Regions from separate parts of the Comamonas sp. w2-DMI genome, predicted to be linked through region 1. Evidence: riboswitches for the same ligand, from Rfam matches in the RefSeq annotation. Region 1 holds a riboswitch; the other holds the start of a gene.
What was found. Region 1 has a riboswitch for S-adenosylhomocysteine ahead of ahcY (adenosylhomocysteinase). Riboswitches for the same ligand answer to the same signal wherever they lie in the genome.
Positions count from the first base shown of each region.

Region 2: it holds a riboswitch for S-adenosylhomocysteine, as region 1 does, so the genes downstream of both, metH (methionine synthase) here and ahcY (adenosylhomocysteinase) in region 1, are expected to answer to the same signal.

Region 1 covers NZ_JBANEL010000001.1:73,351-81,553, forward strand. Annotated here, with positions in the region: gene V8Z74_RS00315 (ferredoxin-like domain-containing protein) at 1-667, opposite strand, end outside; gene V8Z74_RS00320 (MFS transporter) at 803-2,059, shown strand; S-adenosyl-L-homocysteine riboswitch at 2,067-2,146, shown strand; gene ahcY (adenosylhomocysteinase) at 2,228-3,643, shown strand; gene V8Z74_RS00330 (TlyA family RNA methyltransferase) at 3,826-5,010, shown strand; gene metF (methylenetetrahydrofolate reductase [NAD(P)H]) at 5,080-5,907, shown strand; gene V8Z74_RS00340 (septal ring lytic transglycosylase RlpA family protein) at 5,977-6,720, shown strand; gene V8Z74_RS00345 (23S rRNA (adenine(2030)-N(6))-methyltransferase RlmJ) at 6,843-7,709, opposite strand; gene rplM (50S ribosomal protein L13) at 8,041-8,203, shown strand, end outside.
Region 2 covers NZ_JBANEL010000005.1:115,454-123,656, reverse strand. Annotated here, with positions in the region: gene radA (DNA repair protein RadA) at 1-931, opposite strand, end outside; tRNA gene V8Z74_RS07510 (tRNA-Met) at 1,126-1,202, shown strand; gene V8Z74_RS07505 (Glu/Leu/Phe/Val family dehydrogenase) at 1,372-2,679, opposite strand; gene V8Z74_RS07500 (fumarylacetoacetate hydrolase family protein) at 2,888-3,811, shown strand; gene V8Z74_RS07495 (PPK2 family polyphosphate kinase) at 3,943-4,992, opposite strand; gene V8Z74_RS07490 (LysR family transcriptional regulator) at 5,095-6,009, opposite strand; gene V8Z74_RS07485 (PACE efflux transporter) at 6,082-6,600, shown strand; gene V8Z74_RS07480 (hypothetical protein) at 6,749-7,069, shown strand; S-adenosyl-L-homocysteine riboswitch at 7,165-7,278, shown strand; partial or broken gene metH (methionine synthase) at 7,313-8,203, shown strand, end outside.

The sequences.
Region 1 (8,203 bases):
ATTGCGCCAGCAGGCTGGCCATGCGGCCCGGGTGCAGGCCCTGCGCCTTGCGTGTGCGGGCCTGGTCCGCGCACCAGCGCGCCAGCTCCAGGGCCGCGGCAATGGCGGCCGGCAGCGTGCTTGCGGCCAGCAGCCGGGGCAGGCCCTGGACCAGAAGCTGCCAGCGGTGCCCCGTGCCGGCGGGCAGGCATAGCAGGCGGATGTCCGCGGGCACGCCGGCAAGCGCCCGGTGGCCGCGTCCTGCGACCAGCCAGCCGAATTTCGCGGGCAGCCCTTGCAGTGCGGCCTGTGCTTCAGGCTGAAAAAGTGCGGCCTCCAGGGCCTGGGCTGTCTCGCGCACGCCGTCGCCGGGCTGCCACAGGGGATCGAGCACGATGGTGCGCAGGCTTTCGCGGCGCGCATCGGCGTCCAGCAGTCCGCAGTCGGCCAGGATATCGAGCACTGCGGCATGGCGGGCGGGCGAAATGCCGCGCAGCTGCACATTGGCCCGGCTGGACAGCTCCAGCACGCCGCTGCCGTGCACACGGGCCAGCTCGGCCAGCTGCAGTGCCTGGCCGGCGCTCAGCCTTCCCTGGGGCGGGCGCACGCGCACCACCAGGCCGTCGCCGGAGGCCATGGGTTGCCAGGCGCCGGGGCACCAGCCTTTGATCTGGGGAGCAGGGGTCACGATGGGGTGTCAGGCATTGCGCACAGGACGAGACTGTAACGGCTGGCACTGCGCGGCCACGCGCCAAACAACCCGCAGCCAGCCAGGCAGGCCTGTGCGGCGCACAATCGCGCGGTCAGCTGATTGCCTCTTGCCATGAACCGCGCCACGCCGGATGTGACTCCTTCTTCCCAGCCCGCCACCGGGACCGCCAGTGCCTTGCCGGTCTGGATACGGCGCGGCACGCCCGAATACCGGCGCGTGAGCCTGGCCCTGTTCCTGGCCGGCTTTGCCACGTTCTCGCTGCTGTACTGCGTGCAGCCGCTGCTGCCCGAGCTGGCCGTCACCTTTGCCGTGAGCCCGGCGCAGAGCGCGCTGGCGCTGTCGGTCTCCACGGCCTGCCTGGCGGTCTCCATCGTGCTGGCCGGGGCGCTGTCCGAAGGGCTGGGGCGGCGCAAGCTGATGTTCATCTCCATGGCGCTGGCGGCCGTATGCAATCTGGCGGCCTCCTATCTGCCGCAGTGGCATGCGCTGCTGGCGGCGCGCGCGCTCGAAGGCATCCTGCTGGGCGGCGTGCCGGCCGTGGCCATGGCCTATCTGTCCGAGGAGATAGACCCCAAGGGGCTGGGCTTTGCCATGGGCCTTTATGTGGGCGGCACGGCCCTGGGCGGCATGCTGGGCCGCGTGGGCATGAGCGCCATGACGGAATTCTGGGGCTGGCGCCACGCGCTGGCCCTGCTATCGGCGATCGATCTGGCTGCGGCGCTGGGCTTTGCCTGGTTGCTGCCCCCTTCGCGCAACTTCGTGCGCCGCGCAGGCCTGGGCGCCCGCCATCACCTGCAGGCCTGGGGGCGGCATCTGCGCCATCCGGGGCTGCGCCTGTTGTTCCTGGTCGCCTTCGGCCTGATGGGCGTGTTCGTCAGCGTCTACAACTACGCGGGCTTTCTGCTGGGCGGCGCGCCATACCACATGAGCCAGCTGCAGATCAGCCATGTCTTCTATGCCTATCTGTTCGGCATCGTGGCCTCGCCCGTGGCCGGCGCGCTGGCCGACCGGCTGGGGCGCGGGCCGGTGCTGGTCGCAGGCACGCTGCTCATGGCCGCCGGCGTGGCATTGACCCTGCTGCCCGCCTTCGCGGCCATCGTGGCCGGCATCGTGCTGATGACGGCGGGCTTCTTCGTCGCCCACTCCGTGGCCAGCGGCTGGGTCGGGCGGCTGGCCGCCCAGGCCAAGGGCCATGCTTCCTCGCTCTATCTCTGGGGCTACTACATGGGCTCCAGCGTGCTGGGCGCCGGCGTCGGCTGGTTCTGGGGGCGCTGGGGATGGAACGGGGTCGGCCTGGTCTCGCTGGCGGTGCTGGCGCTGGTCGCGGCCCTGGCCGGGCGTGTGCAGGCCTCGGGCAAGCCCTTATAATCGGCGCTTATCCGAGGAGCGTTGCAGCGTCCCCATCAGGCGGGGCGTGAGGCTCGGACCCGACACTCGCAACGACGCTCACCCACGCTTTCTGTGCGGTGCGGCGCTTTTTCCCCTCCTGCTGCAGAGCGTGGACCGTTTCCAAGTTTGTTCCGAGCAGGAGTTTTCATGAGCAATACCCAAGACCGCGCGATCGCCGACATTTCCCTGGCCGACTGGGGCCGCAAGGAAATCCGCATCGCCGAAACCGAAATGCCCGGCCTGATGGCCGTGCGCGAGGAATTCGCCGCCGCCCAGCCGCTCAAGGGCGCGCGCATCACAGGCTCGCTGCACATGACCATCCAGACCGCCGTGCTGATCGAGACGCTGACGGCTCTGGGCGCGCAGGTGCGCTGGGCCTCGTGCAACATCTTCTCCACGCAGGACCATGCCGCGGCGGCGATTGCCGAGACCGGCGTGCCCGTGTTCGCCATCAAGGGCGAGTCGCTCAAGGACTACTGGGACTACACCCACCGCATCTTCGAGTTCGGCGCCAAGGGCACCGAAGGCGAAGGCCCGAACATGATCCTGGACGACGGCGGCGATGCCACCATGCTCATGCACCTGGGCATGCGCGCCGAGAAGGACCTGTCCGTGCTGGCCAGCCCGACCAGCGAGGAAGAGAAGATCGTCTTCGCCGCCATCAAGGCCAAGCTGGCCGAGGACCCGACCTGGTACAGCCGCAAGAGCGCCCAGATCATCGGCGTGACCGAGGAAACCACGACCGGCGTGCACCGCCTCAACGAGATGTCGGCCAAGGGCACGCTCAAGTTCCGCGCCATCAACGTCAACGACTCGGTGACCAAGAGCAAGTTCGACAACCTGTACGGCTGCCGCGAGTCGCTGGTGGACGGCATCAAGCGCGCCACCGACGTGATGATCGCCGGCAAGGTGGCCGTGGTGGCCGGCTACGGCGACGTGGGCAAGGGCTGCGCCCAGGCCCTGCGCGCGCTCAGCGCCCAGGTGTGGGTGACCGAGATCGACCCCATCAACGCCCTGCAGGCCGCGATGGAGGGCTACCGCGTGGTGACCATGGAGTATGCCGCCGACAAGTGCGACATCTTCGTGACCACCACCGGCAACCGCGACATCATCCGCCACGAGCACATGGTGGCCATGAAGAACGAGGCCATCGTCTGCAACATCGGCCACTTCGACAACGAGATCGACGTGGCGTCGATCGAGAAGTACGAGTGGGAAGAGATCAAGCCCCAGGTCGACCACATCACCTTCCCCGACGGCAAGAAGATCATCCTGCTGGCCAAGGGCCGCCTGGTGAACCTGGGCTGCGCCACCGGCCACCCCAGCTTCGTGATGAGCAACTCCTTCGCCAACCAGACGCTGGCGCAGATCGAGCTGTTCACGCGCCCCGACGCCTACCAGGTCGGCAAGGTCTACGTGCTGCCCAAGATCCTGGACGAGAAGGTCGCCCGCCTGCACCTGAAGAAGGTCGGTGCCCAGCTGACCGAGCTGACCCAGGCCCAGGCCGACTACATCGGCGTGAAGAAGGAAGGCCCTTACAAGCCCGACACCTACCGCTACTGATCCTTGATCGGTTCCGGTGCGCAAGCTTTGTAGCAGCTTGCGCACGGCCTGCCTTGTCTTGCGATGTATTTCCAGCGGAAATGCAGGGCAGGCAGGCGCAAGCTGCTGCAATAAACAAAGCATAAGCTGGGCGGCCGCCGCTGGCGGCCCCGGCCCTGGTTGATCTCTAAGGAAGCGACGCGATGCGCGCAGATGTGTTTTTGGTGGAAGCCGGCCATGCCTCCACCCGTTCCCAGGCCCAGCGCCTGATTGCCTCGGGCGTCGAATGGCGGCTCACGCCGCTGGCGCCCTGGAAGAAGGTGGCCAAGAACGGCGACGACATCCCGGCCGGCGCCGAGCTGCAGCTGCTCGATGCGGCCGAGGCCAAGTACATCTCGCGCGGCGGCCTGAAGCTCGAGGGCGCGCTGGCGGCCACGGGCCTCAAGGTCGCGGGCCTGCGCTGCCTGGACGTGGGCCAGAGCACCGGCGGCTTCACCGACTGCCTGCTGCAGCAGGGCGCGGCGCAGGTGATCGGCGTGGACGTGGGCCACGGCCAGCTGCACGAAAGGCTGCGCGCCGATGTGCGCGTGATCTGCGTGGAAGGCCTGAACGCCCGCGCCATGACCGCAGAGAGCCTGCAGGATGCCTGCGAGGAAGTGCTGTCCGAGCGCTGGGAGGAAGACCCCGAAGACAACGATACCCAGCCCGTCGCGCCCTATGCATGGATGCGCAACGGCGGCGTGGTCGACGAGGACTACGACGACAGCGACGACGCCAAGGAGCAGGACATCGAGAACTTCAAGCTCGAGCGTGCCAGCAAGGCCCGGGCGCGCGAAGAGGGCGCTGTGGCCACCGAGCGCCGCCGCAAGGCCGAGTTCGCCGACGTGGACGTGACGCCCGAGTTCGACTTCGTCACGGGCGACGTGTCCTTCATCTCGCTCACGCTGGTGCTGCCCGCGGTCACGCGGCTGCTCAAGCCGCACGGCCATCTGCTGATGCTGGTCAAGCCGCAGTTCGAGCTGCAGCCGGGCCAGGTGGGCAAGGGCGGCATCGTGCGCGATGCGGCGCTGTATGCCGAGGTGGAGCAGCGCATCCGCGCATGCCTGGCCGAACAGGGCCTGAAGGTGCTGCAGTGGCTGGATTCGCCCATTGAGGGCGGCGACGGCAACCATGAATTCTTCGTCCATGCCCAGCAGGGCGCCGAGGTGAAGCCGGCCCAGGCGCCGGCCGAGGAGGAGGCTCCCGCAAAGCCTGCAGCCAAGCGCGTGTCCCGCACCGTGCTGCGCGAGCAGCGCAACGAGCGTGTGATCAACGAGGACCCGGAAGGCGCCAGCTTCGGCCAGCCCGGACCTGCACGCCCCAAGCAGAAGAAACGCAACGAGCGCTGAGCGCCGCCGGCACGGCCTGTGCCCTCGGGCACCGTGCCGCCCCGTACCCGATCCAGAGACCAATCCGCCATGAGCTTCCCGATCAGCTTCGAGTTTTTCCCGACCAAGACGCCCGAAGGCGCGGCCAAGCATGTGAACGTGCGCCAGCAGCTGTATGCGCGCAAGCCCGAGTTCTGCTCGGTCACCTATGGCGCCGGCGGCTCCACCCAGGCCGGCACCTTCACCATGGTGCGCGACATCCAGAACGAAGGCGTGAGCGCGGCCTCGCACTTTTCCTGCATCGGCGCCACGCACGACAAGGTGCGCGAGGAACTGACGCAGCTCAAGGCCATGGGCGTCAAGCGCATCGTGGCCCTGCGCGGCGACCTGCCCAGCGGATACGGCCTGGGCGGCGAGTTCCAGTACGCCAGCGATCTGGTCGCCTTCGTGCGCCGGGAATTCGGCGACTGGTTCCACATCGAAGTGGCCGCCTATCCCGAAAGCCACCCCCAGGCCAAATCCCCACGCGCCGATCTGGAGGCATTTGTTGCTAAAGTACGCGCTGGCGCTGATTCCGCCATTACCCAATACTTCTACAATGCCGACGCGTATTACCGCTTTGTGGAAGATGTGCAGGGCCTGGGCCTTGAGGTTCCCGTCGTGCCGGGAATCATGCCCATCACCAGCTCTACACAGCTGATGCGCTTCTCGGACGCCTGCGGCGCCGAGATCCCGCGCTGGATTCGCCTGCGGCTGCAGGCGTTCGGAGATGACACGGCATCCATTCGTGCGTTCGGCCTGGATGTGGTGACCCATCTATGCGAGCAGTTGCGCAGCCAGGGCGCTCCCGGGCTGCACTTCTATACGATGAACCAGAGCGTCGCCACTCTGGAGATCTGCGACCGTCTGGGCCTGTAAGCATTCTTGCGCAGGCCCTCGGGGCAGTCTTGGGCGGCACTCACTTGAGCTATCAAGGAGATTCCGCCCATGCATTCGCAACCCCCGCATCGGCGCTGTTGCCAATGGCTGTTCCTGGCGTGCATGTCGGTCGTGCTGGTCGGTTGCGCACCCACCCCGGAAGCGGCCGATGGCGAGGGCCCGGCCCTGGTGAGCAACTCGGCCGAGCTCAAGTCCTCGACCACGTTGTCCAGGACCGCACGGCCCGACGCCTATGCGCGCAGCAACTACCGCGAAAAAGGCCTGGGCATCCGCGCCAACAAGCCCGCTCCCTCGGATGACAGCGACACCCCCGAGGACGCCAACAAATACGATCTCAACCCGCCGCGCGAGAGCGACCAGCAGGGCCTGGCCTCCTGGTATGGTGAGCAGTTCCATGGCCGCAAGACCGCCAGCGGCGAACGCTTCGACAGCTCGGATTTCACCGCCGCCCACCGCAGCCTGCCGTTCGGCAGCCGTGTCTGCGTGCGCAGCTCGGTCACCGGCAAGAGCGTGATCGTGCGCATCAACGACCGCGGCCCCTTCGCACCCGGCCGGGTCATCGACCTGAGCAAGGCCGCCGCTCAGGAGCTGGGCATGCTGGGCCTGGGCATCAAGCCCGTGGAGCTGTGGCAGCTCGACGAGGACGAGGACGAATGCCCGACCCGGCTCACGGCCTCGGGCAAGAAGCGCCATCCCAGCGCGGTGGCCGGCGCTGCGGCCGCCAAGGTGCGCTCGGCATCGGCTTCCAAGCCGGCGCGCAAGGTCTCGCAGACCGCCAGGCGCGGCCACTGAGCTTCTCCCGGAGACGGCCGGCAAGAGCCCCAGGCGGCCGCACTGCGCCGCAGCAGGGCGGCTCCAGCCAAGGCCGTCGTCCCCTTGCGGGAGGGTTCGAAGCACCCCAAGGGCAAGAATGTCTACCCGCCAGACTCCAGCGTATAGGCCGCATTGCTGTCCTGGCCCAGCAGCTTGACGAGCTGGGGCATGGCCGGCTTGAGCTGGTCCTTGAGGTTGTACGGGGGGTTGATCAGGAACATGCCGCTGGCGGGCAGGCCGCCGCGCTCGGAGGTCTTGTTGCTCTTGACCGTCAAGGTCGCATGCAGCCAGCTCTTGCCGGCCTTGGTGGCCATGGTCTTGAGGCGCTTGGGCAGGTCGTGGGCCTCGGGGCGCGGAATGATGGGATACCAGATGGCATAGGTGCCGGTGGGAAAGCGCTTGAGGCTGTCCGTCACCATGTCCAGCACGCGGCCGTAGTCGCTCTTGAGTTCATAGCTGGGATCGCACAGCAGCAGCGCGCGGCGCGACGGCGGGGGCAGGAACTTCTTCACGCCCTCGAAGCCGTCCTCATGCAGCACCGCGACCTGCCGGCCCACTTCCAGCTGCGCCAGGTTGCCGGTCAGCGAGCGCATGTCGGTGGGGTGCAGCTCGAAGGCCTTGAGCCGGTCGTGGCCGCGCAGCAGCGACTGGGTGATGAAAGGCGAGCCCGGATAGTTGCGCACGCTGCTGCCCTGGTTGAAGGAGCGCACCTTTTCCATATAGGCCTGCAGCACCGGCGCCAGTTCGGCCGGGGAGGCCTCGGCCAGGCGCAGCACGCCTTCGCTGGCTTCGCCGCTCTTGCTCGCGTAGTCGCCGTCCAGGCGGTACAGGCCGGCACCGCCATGGGTGTCCAGCACCATGAGGGCGGCCTCCTTCTGCGTGAGGTATTGCACGGTGGCAATCAGCACGGTGTGTTTGAGCACATCGGCATGGTTGCCGGCATGGAAGGCGTGGCGGTAGCTGAACATACAAGTGGGATGGTAACCAGCCGGGCAGGGCGCATGAAGGCCTCGATGCCCTTGGCGGCTGAAAGGTTGTCCGGCCCGCTCGCCCGGTGGCGAGAGGCCGCTAAACCCCTGTTTGCAACAAGGGGTGCAAGAAAAAAGCCAGAAAACGGATGCTTTTGTATAATGGCGGGCTTCGCAGCGATTTTATGGGTCCCGCGGCGAAGTCTTGGGCCGAGTGTAAGCCGGCCCGGGAAACCCCGCCTAAGAGGCTTCCTTTAAAAGATCCGTCTTTTTCAAGAAGAAGCACCGACCGCGGAAAAGGATCCGCCAAACCCTCTGAAAGAGAAAACTCATGTCTACATTCAGCGCAAAGCCCGCTGAGGTGCAACACGAGTGGTTTGTGATTGACGCCACCGACAAGGTGCTCGGACGTGTCGCCAGCGAAGTGGCACTCCGTCTGCGCGGCAAGCACAAGGCCATTTACACACCTCACGTTGACACCGGCGACTACATCG
Region 2 (8,203 bases), on a different contig from region 1:
TGGGGCGCGTGCCTTCCAGCGTGACCAGCACGCAGGAACCGGGCACGGGCTCGCTGTGCTGGGACAGGAAGATGGCGCTGGGGTTGGTCACGCCCTTGAGGCCTTTTTCCGTCATCGCGAACACGCCGATCTCGTTGACCGCGCCGAAGCGGTTCTTGATGGCGCGTACCAGGCGGAAATTGCTGTGCGTGTCGCCCTCGAAGTAAAGCACCGTGTCCACCATGTGCTCCAGCACGCGCGGGCCGGCCAGCGCGCCTTCCTTGGTCACATGGCCGACCAGGATCACGGTGATGCCCGTGGTCTTGGCCGCGCGCGTCAGGTGGGCCGCGCACTCGCGCACCTGGGCCACCGAGCCCGGCGCCGAGGACAGCTGGTCCGAATACACGGTCTGAATCGAGTCGATGACCACCACGGCGGGCTGGGTGGCCTCCATGGTGGCCAGGATCTTCTCCAGCTGGATCTCGGCCAGCACATTCACCTGGCTGGCCTCCAGGCCCAGGCGGCGCGAGCGCAGCGCCACCTGGGCGCCGCTCTCCTCGCCCGTCACGTACAGCGTGGGCAGGCCCAGGCGATGCAGCGCATCCATGGCCTGCAGCAGAAGTGTGGACTTGCCTATGCCGGGATCGCCGCCGATCAGCACCACGCCGCCCTCGACCACGCCGCCGCCCAGCACCCGGTCCAGCTCCTCGATGCCGCTGGGCGTGCGCGCCACGTCCTGGGCCTCGATGGCCGACAGCGGCGTGACGGGCTGGGCATTGGCCAGGCCCGCATAGCCCTGGGGCTGGCTCAGGCGGTTCTTGCCGCCCGAGGCCGAGTCGGCCACCGTCTCGACCAGCGAGTTCCAGGCGCCGCAGCTGGGGCATTTGCCCAGCCAGCGCGGGCTGGTGCCGCCGCAGGCATTGCAGGTGAAAGTCGTTTTGTCTTTGGCCATGGGCGGCAACTATACAGAGCCGCCTCGGGCAGCGGCGGCGCCCGGGAATGACTGGCCTGCCTTTGGCCGGACGACAAATTTCAGAGCCAATAGCCATGAAAAAAGTGAGCTCATATAACTTGCATGCATGACAACAGAATTTCAGCTACAATTGCTTCCATCGACACAACGACAAGTTGCTGTCCCGAAATTACCGCGCGATGGAGCAGTCTGGTAGCTCGTTGGGCTCATAACCCAAAGGTCGGAGGTTCAAATCCTTCTCGCGCAACCAACAAAAAAGCCTTCTGGAAACAGAAGGCTTTTTTCGTTGTGCTCGCGCTAAAACAGGCACACCCCACAAAGAGATGCCGAGCAAGAGCCGCCTCGCGGCGAAGGCATCGTCCCCCTCCCTTGGCGCGAAGCGCGTAGAGAGAGGGAAGGCGCAAAGCGCCTCAGGGGGCTTATGGATACAGGCCGCGCATTTCGCGGGCATGCAGCATGCGCTTGCAGGCCACGATGAAGGTGGCGGTGCGCAGCGTCACCTTATGCTCCTGAGCCACGGCCCAGACCGCGGCAAAGGCCTCCTGCATGATGCGCACCAGGCGGGCGTTGATTTCGTCTTCGGTCCAGAAGAAGCTGGAGAAGTCCTGCACCCATTCGAAGTAGCTGACCGTCACGCCGCCGGCGTTGGCGATCACGTCGGGCAGCACCAGCACGCCCTTGTCGGTCAGGATGTCGTCGGCCTCGGGGGTGGTGGGGCCGTTGGCACCCTCGATCACCATCTTGGCCTTGATCTGGCCGGCGTTGTCCTTGGTGATCTGGCCCTCCAGCGCTGCGGGGATCAGGATGTCGCATTCCACGCCCCAGAAGTCCTTGGCATCCATGGCTTGCGCGCCGGCAAAGCCGCCCACGCCGCCCGTGTTGGCCACATGCTCGAGCAGGGCCGGCACGTCCAGGCCGTTGGCGTTATGAATGGTGCCGGTATGGTCCTGCACGGCCACGACCTTGGCGCCAGCCTCGGCAAACAGCTTGCCCGCCGTGCCGCCCACGTTGCCGAAACCCTGCACGGCGACGCGCGCGCCCTGCACCGACAGGCCCGTCAGCTTGGCGGCTTCCACGCCCACGGTGAACACGCCGCGGCCCGTGGCTTCCACGCGGCCCAGCGAGCCGCCCAGGTCGATGGGCTTGCCCGTGACCACGCCGGTGGCCGTGGCGCCGGTGTTCATGGAGTAGGTGTCCATCATCCAGGCCATGATCTGGCCGTTGGTGTTCACGTCGGGAGCCGGAATGTCCTTGGAGGGGCCGATCAGCAGGCCGATCTCGCTGGTGTAGCGGCGGGTCAGGCGCTCCAGCTCGCCCTTGGACAGTGTGCGCGGATCGACGCGGATGCCGCCCTTGGCGCCGCCGTAGGGCACGTTCACGGCGGCGTTCTTCACCGACATCCAGGCCGACAGGGCCATCACTTCGGACAGCGTCACGTCCTGGTGGAAGCGCACGCCGCCCTTGCCGGGGCCGCGGCTCAGGTTGTGCTGCACGCGGTAGCCCTCGAAGTGGGCAATGCGGCCGTCATCCATCTCGATGGGCACGTCCACCACCAGAATGCGCTTGGGGCGCTTGAGCGTTTCCACCCAGCGGGCCAGCGAGCCCAGATACGGCGTGACGCGATCAACCTGCTGCAGGTAGATGCCCCAGGGGCCGAGATGATCGGGGTTGAGGTAGGAGGGAAGAGCGTGCGCCATGGCGGGCGCCGAAGAGTCTTTGGCTTGCATGATGTTGCCTGGTTGACTGAAACAGGCGCTGCCGTTTTGCGGCGGCACCGGCTAGGTAGAGCAGATTAGAGCGGCGGCCGGCCGCTGTCCAAGGCAAGTTGCTTGCAGCTTTATGCGTTTTGTGCATAAGCAAAAAAACTGCGTTTCCGCAGCCCCGATTCGCGCCTGAAAACCGCATAGATGCACGAAATTTGCCATCATTGCCTTCATGCCTGAAAACAATGAATGCGAAAAAAGTGGGTGCGGTCCCGCCCCCTTTGCCAACACGCCGCCCATCGGCCTGGCGCCCGAGCTGCAGGAGCAGCAGGATGTGCTGCCTGACTGGAAGACGCTGGCGCCCGCGCTGCACGAGGACAGCTATGCCACGGCCGATGCGCTGTGGTGGTCGCGCAAGCTCGGGCAGACCATGGCCCTGGGCGCCGACGTGGCGCCGCTGATGCGCGGCGAGGACGATGCGCGCCAGGTGCAGCGGGCGCTGGCCCGGGCCTATGGCTGGTGGCCGGCCGATCGGGCGCCGCGCTACTGGAAGTCCGGCGCTGCCAGCCGCGCCGCACGCCTGCTGCATGTGCCGCTGCCGGAGGACGGCGTGCACCAGGACCGGCCCGTGGCACCGGCGCCGCAGGCCGTGTTCAATCTGCGCGGCGTGGAGGCCGAGGTGGCCCTGCGCCTGGGCCGCGAAGTGACGGCCGAGCAGGCGCTTGCCCTGACGGCGCAAGGCGCACTGGAGCTGATCGACGGCGTGGCCGTGGCCATCGAATGGGTGGATGTGCGCTGGCGCGACGGCCTCCAGGCGCCGGCGCTGGCGCTGCTGGCCGACGGCCAGTGCCATGGCGGGCTGGCGCTGGGCCCCTGGCTGCCGGCCAGCGTGCTGCTAGGCCGTGACTGGGCCCAGCAGGCCTGTACGGTACAGGTCAACGGCGGCGACCCCCAGCGCTTTGCCGGCACGCACAGCCTGGGCGATCCGGCCTGGCTGCTGGCGGACTGGCTGCAGCATGTGGCGGCCGAATACGGCAGCGTGCCGGCCGGCACCGTGGTGACCACGGGCACCTGGTGCGGCTGCCAGAAGCTGCAGGCGGGCGACCGTTTCGATATCGCGTTCGAAGGCCTGGGGCAGCTGGGCTGGCAGTTCTAGGTTTTGCTTCTGAAATGGAAGCGTCTTGCGCTTGGCAGGAAACGATTTCAGGTTTATCTCTCTCTGAAATCGATACGGATCTGGCGCTGCATGCTTCATTTATGTGAGCGCGGCATGGCCGCGCCGCGCCCCTATTTCACCTTGATCTTGTCGAGCGCCGGGGCGCCGGGCGGGTATTGGAGACCGAGGTTGTGCAGCACCTCGCGCAGCAGCGTGGCAATCATCAGGTTGCGGTGGGTCTTGGAGTCGGCCGGCACAATGGTCCATGGCGCCCAGGGCGTGTGCGTGGCCGCCAGCAGGCGGGCGTAGGCCTGCTGGTAGTCATCCCACTGGGCGCGCACCTGGAGGTCGCCTTCGTCGAATTTCCAGTGCTTGGTCGGGTCGTCCAGGCGTTCCTGCAGGCGCTGGCGCTGCTCCTCCTTGCTGATGTGCAGCATGAACTTGACGACGACGGTGCCGGTCTCGCTGAGCATGCGCTCGAAGTCGTTGATCTGCGCATAGCGCTGGGCCTGCTGTTCGGGCGTGATCCACCGGTTGACCACGGGCACCAGCACATCCTCGTAATGGCTGCGGTTGAAGACCACGATCTCGCCGCTGGCCGGCGCCTGCAGGTGGATGCGCCACAGATAGTCGCGCGCCTTCTCGGTCTCGGTGGGCGCCTTCCAGCCCACGGTGCGCACGCCCAGCGGCGTCATCTGGCTGAACACGCCGCGCAGCGTGCCGTCCTTGCCGGCTGCGTCCATGCCCTGCAGGATGACCAGCAGCTTGAAGCGGCGATCGGCATAGAAGACGTTCTGCAGCCTGTCCAGGTCCTGGGCGAGTTCGCTGACCAGCGCCTTGTCGTGGGCCTTGCCCTTGCCCGAGGAAAACGGCTTGGAAGCGGGGGCATAGCGGAGCAGGTCGATCGGCGGTGGCATCGCGTCCGCGGCCCGGCCTGCATCGCGCGCCACACCGGGTTGCCACTGCTGCCACAGGGCTTGCAGCGCGGCATCGCGGCTGACGAACGGCGGCAAAGGGGCGGGCAGTGCGGCGGCCGTGCCTGCCTTGGCAGCCTGTTTGCCCGAGGGCTTGCGGACAGGGCCCGACAGGCTTTGCGCGGCCTTGACCGATGCGCTGGTGGGAAACGGGACGGCGGGCAGCGCCGCCTTGGGCGGCCGGGTGGTCTTGCGGGTTTGCAGCATGGCTTTAGGCTCCGGGAACAAAAAGGGGCGCTGGGGCGGCGCGGGCATCGAGCGCTGTTTTGCCACAGCTTCGGTGCCGCCGCCGTCAGCCGACTTCCGCAGTCATGCCGTGTCGGGCGGGCGCTCGCGCAGCAGCTGCACGAAGCGGCGCGCCGCCAGTCCCATCGGGCGCTCCTTGGACCAGACCCAGTCCACGAACAGCGTGGTGCCGTTGCTCAGGCTTTGCACGGGTATCTCCATCAGGCTGCCGGCCGCGATATGGGGTTCGACCAGGGTCCGGGGCAGCCAGCCCCAGCCCAGACCCGCGCTGATGAGGGACAGCGCCGCCTGGTGGCTGTCCGTGCGCCAGCGCTGCTGGGCAAAGACAAAGCGCGTATCGATCTGGGCGGGGTCGCGGCTGGCCATCAGCACCTGGCGCGCGGCGGCCAGCTGCTCCACCGTGAGCCGGGCCTGGGCGCCATGCTCCGTGCGGGCCTGCTGCCACGGCGCAAAGCCGGGCGCCATCACGGCCACCAGGGTTTCGCGGCCCATTTCCTGGAAGCCTTCGCGGCCGTCGATGGCGGGGCGCTCGAAGACCAGGGCCAGGTGCGCGCGCCCCGCATGCAGCAGCTCCAGGGCGTCGGTCTGCGGGGCGGCCAGCACCTCGACGGGCAGGGCCGGGAATTCCTGCACCAGCTGGGCCAGCGTGCCGGTCCAGTGGGTGGACAGCAGCTCGGGCGCGATGGCCAAGGTCAGCCGTTCTTCCAGACCCTGGTGCAAGGCGCTGGCCTGCCAGTTGAGCTGCTGCAGCTGTTCGGCCAGCAGGCGTGCCTGGGGTTCCAGTGCACGGGCGGCGGCCGTGGGCACGGGCTCGCGCCCGCTGCGGTCGAAAAGCTGCAAGTCCAGCTCGGCTTCGAGCTGGGCAATGGCCATGCTGACGGCCGAGGGCACGCGCCCGAGCCGGCGCGCGGCCGCGGAGAAAGAGCCGGCATCGAGCACGGCCAGAAACAGGGGCACCTGGTCGGCGGCAAAGGGCATCGCTTGAACTTGTCAGAAAAACTGAAAGAAGCTGACTTTTATCTTCAATTTTCAGAACATACACTGCATCCCATGTCTCAACAAGTTTCTGTTTCCACCGCAGCGGCCGCCGCTGCGTCGTCTTCGGTTTCCAGCGCTTCCCGCACGTCCGGTTCCCGGCAGGCCACCGGCCTGCAAGGCCCCAAGCGCCGCGTCATCTACGTCTCCCTGTATGAGGCCATCGCCATCGCCGTCTCCAGCCTGATCTTCATGGCCATCGGCCAGGAAGCCGGCGCATCCGGCGTGATGGCCGTGGCCGCGTCGGCCATTGCGATCTGCTGGAACCTGGGCTTCAACTACCTGTTTGAAAAATGGGAGGCGCGCCAGAGCGTCAAGGGCCGCTCCGTGCTGCGCCGCGTGGTGCATGCGATCGGCTTCGAGGGAGGCATTGCCGCCATGCTGATCCCGCTGATGGCCTGGTGGTTCGAGGTGTCGCTGTGGCAGGCGGCGGTGATGGAAGCCGGCCTGCTGGTGTTCTTCATGGTCTATACCTTTGCCTTCAACTGGGCGTTCGACCGGATCTTCGGCCTGCCGGCATCGGCGCAGGGCTGATGACCTGTTGCGCCTCCGCGCCGCGGCGTGGGCAGGCGCTTTCACTTTCCCGGATTTGGTTACAACCGGGAGTCAACCGGGCCGCCTGGTGTCTCGTTGGAATCTCCACAAGTCATGGCGATGCCTGCGCATCGCCGGAGAGGTCAAGATGAACTACAGAAAGCTCGCCTTCGCCGGTTTGCTGGCCATGGCGGCCACCGGTGCCTTTGCCAGGGTGGACCTGAACATCGGCATCGGCGTGCCGGGCCCCGTCATGGTGGCGCCTTCCCCCGTGTATGGGCCGCCGCCAGCCTATGTGGTTCCCCGGCCCGTCTACACGCCGCGCCCGGTGGTGGTCATGCCGCAGCAGCCCGTCTATGCACCGGGCTGGCGAGGCTATGACGACGACCGCTGGGAACGGTGGGACCGGGGCTGGCGCAGGCACCACCATCGCCACTGGCGCCATGGCGATGACGATGACGACGATTGAGCCGCCCGCCTCCACGCTGCAGGACGGATGGTCACAGGTGCTTTGCGCAAGCCCCGGGGCGGCAGCTGCCGGAGGCGCGCGCTAGAATAGCGCTCTCTTCCGAGGAGCGCTGCAGCGCCCGCCAGTCCGTCAGGGTCTGAGCCGCGGCGTCAGGCTCGGAAGCGGCGGCCCTGCATGCCGCCCTGCATTCACAACGGCGCTCACCTGTCCTGTTTCTGTCTTGGTTTTCTACAGGTGAGCGTGATGTCTGCTGCGTCCCCCGTTTCCATTCCCCCCATGCGCCTGTCGGGCCTGGAGCCCGTCTTCATCGGCGAAGGCACGCTGTTCGTCAATGTGGGTGAGCGCACCAACGTCACCGGCTCCAAGGCCTTTGCGCGCATGATCCTCAACGAACAGTACGAGGAAGCGCTGTCGGTGGCGCGCCAGCAGGTGGAAAACGGCGCCCAGGTCATCGACGTGAACATGGACGAGGCCATGCTCGACAGCAAGGCCGCCATGGTGCGCTTCCTGAACCTCATCGCCTCCGAACCCGACATCGCCAAGGTGCCGGTGATGGTGGATTCGTCCAAGTGGGAAGTGATCGAGGCCGGCCTGCGCTGCCTGCAGGGCAAGGGCATCGTCAATTCCATCTCCATGAAGGAGGGCGTGGACGAATTCAAGCGCCAGGCCCGGCTCATCAAGCGCTACGGCGCGGCCGCCGTGGTCATGGCCTTCGACGAGCAGGGCCAGGCCGACACCTACCGGCGCAAGATCGAGATCTGCGAGCGCGCCTACCGCGTGCTGGTCGACGAGGTGGGCTTTCCGCCCGAGGACATCATCTTCGACCCCAACATCTTCGCCGTGGCCACCGGCATCGAGGAGCACAACAACTACGCGGTGGAGTTCATCGAGGCCACGCGCTGGATCAAGCAGAACCTGCCTGGTGCCAAGGTCAGTGGCGGCGTGTCCAACGTGAGCTTTTCCTTCCGCGGCAACGACCCGGTGCGCGAGGCCATCCATACCGTGTTCCTCTACCACGCCATCCAGGCGGGCATGGACATGGGCATCGTCAACGCCGGCATGGTCGGCGTCTATGACGACCTGGAACCCACGCTGCGCGAGCGTGTGGAAGACGTGGTGCTCAACCGCCGCCCC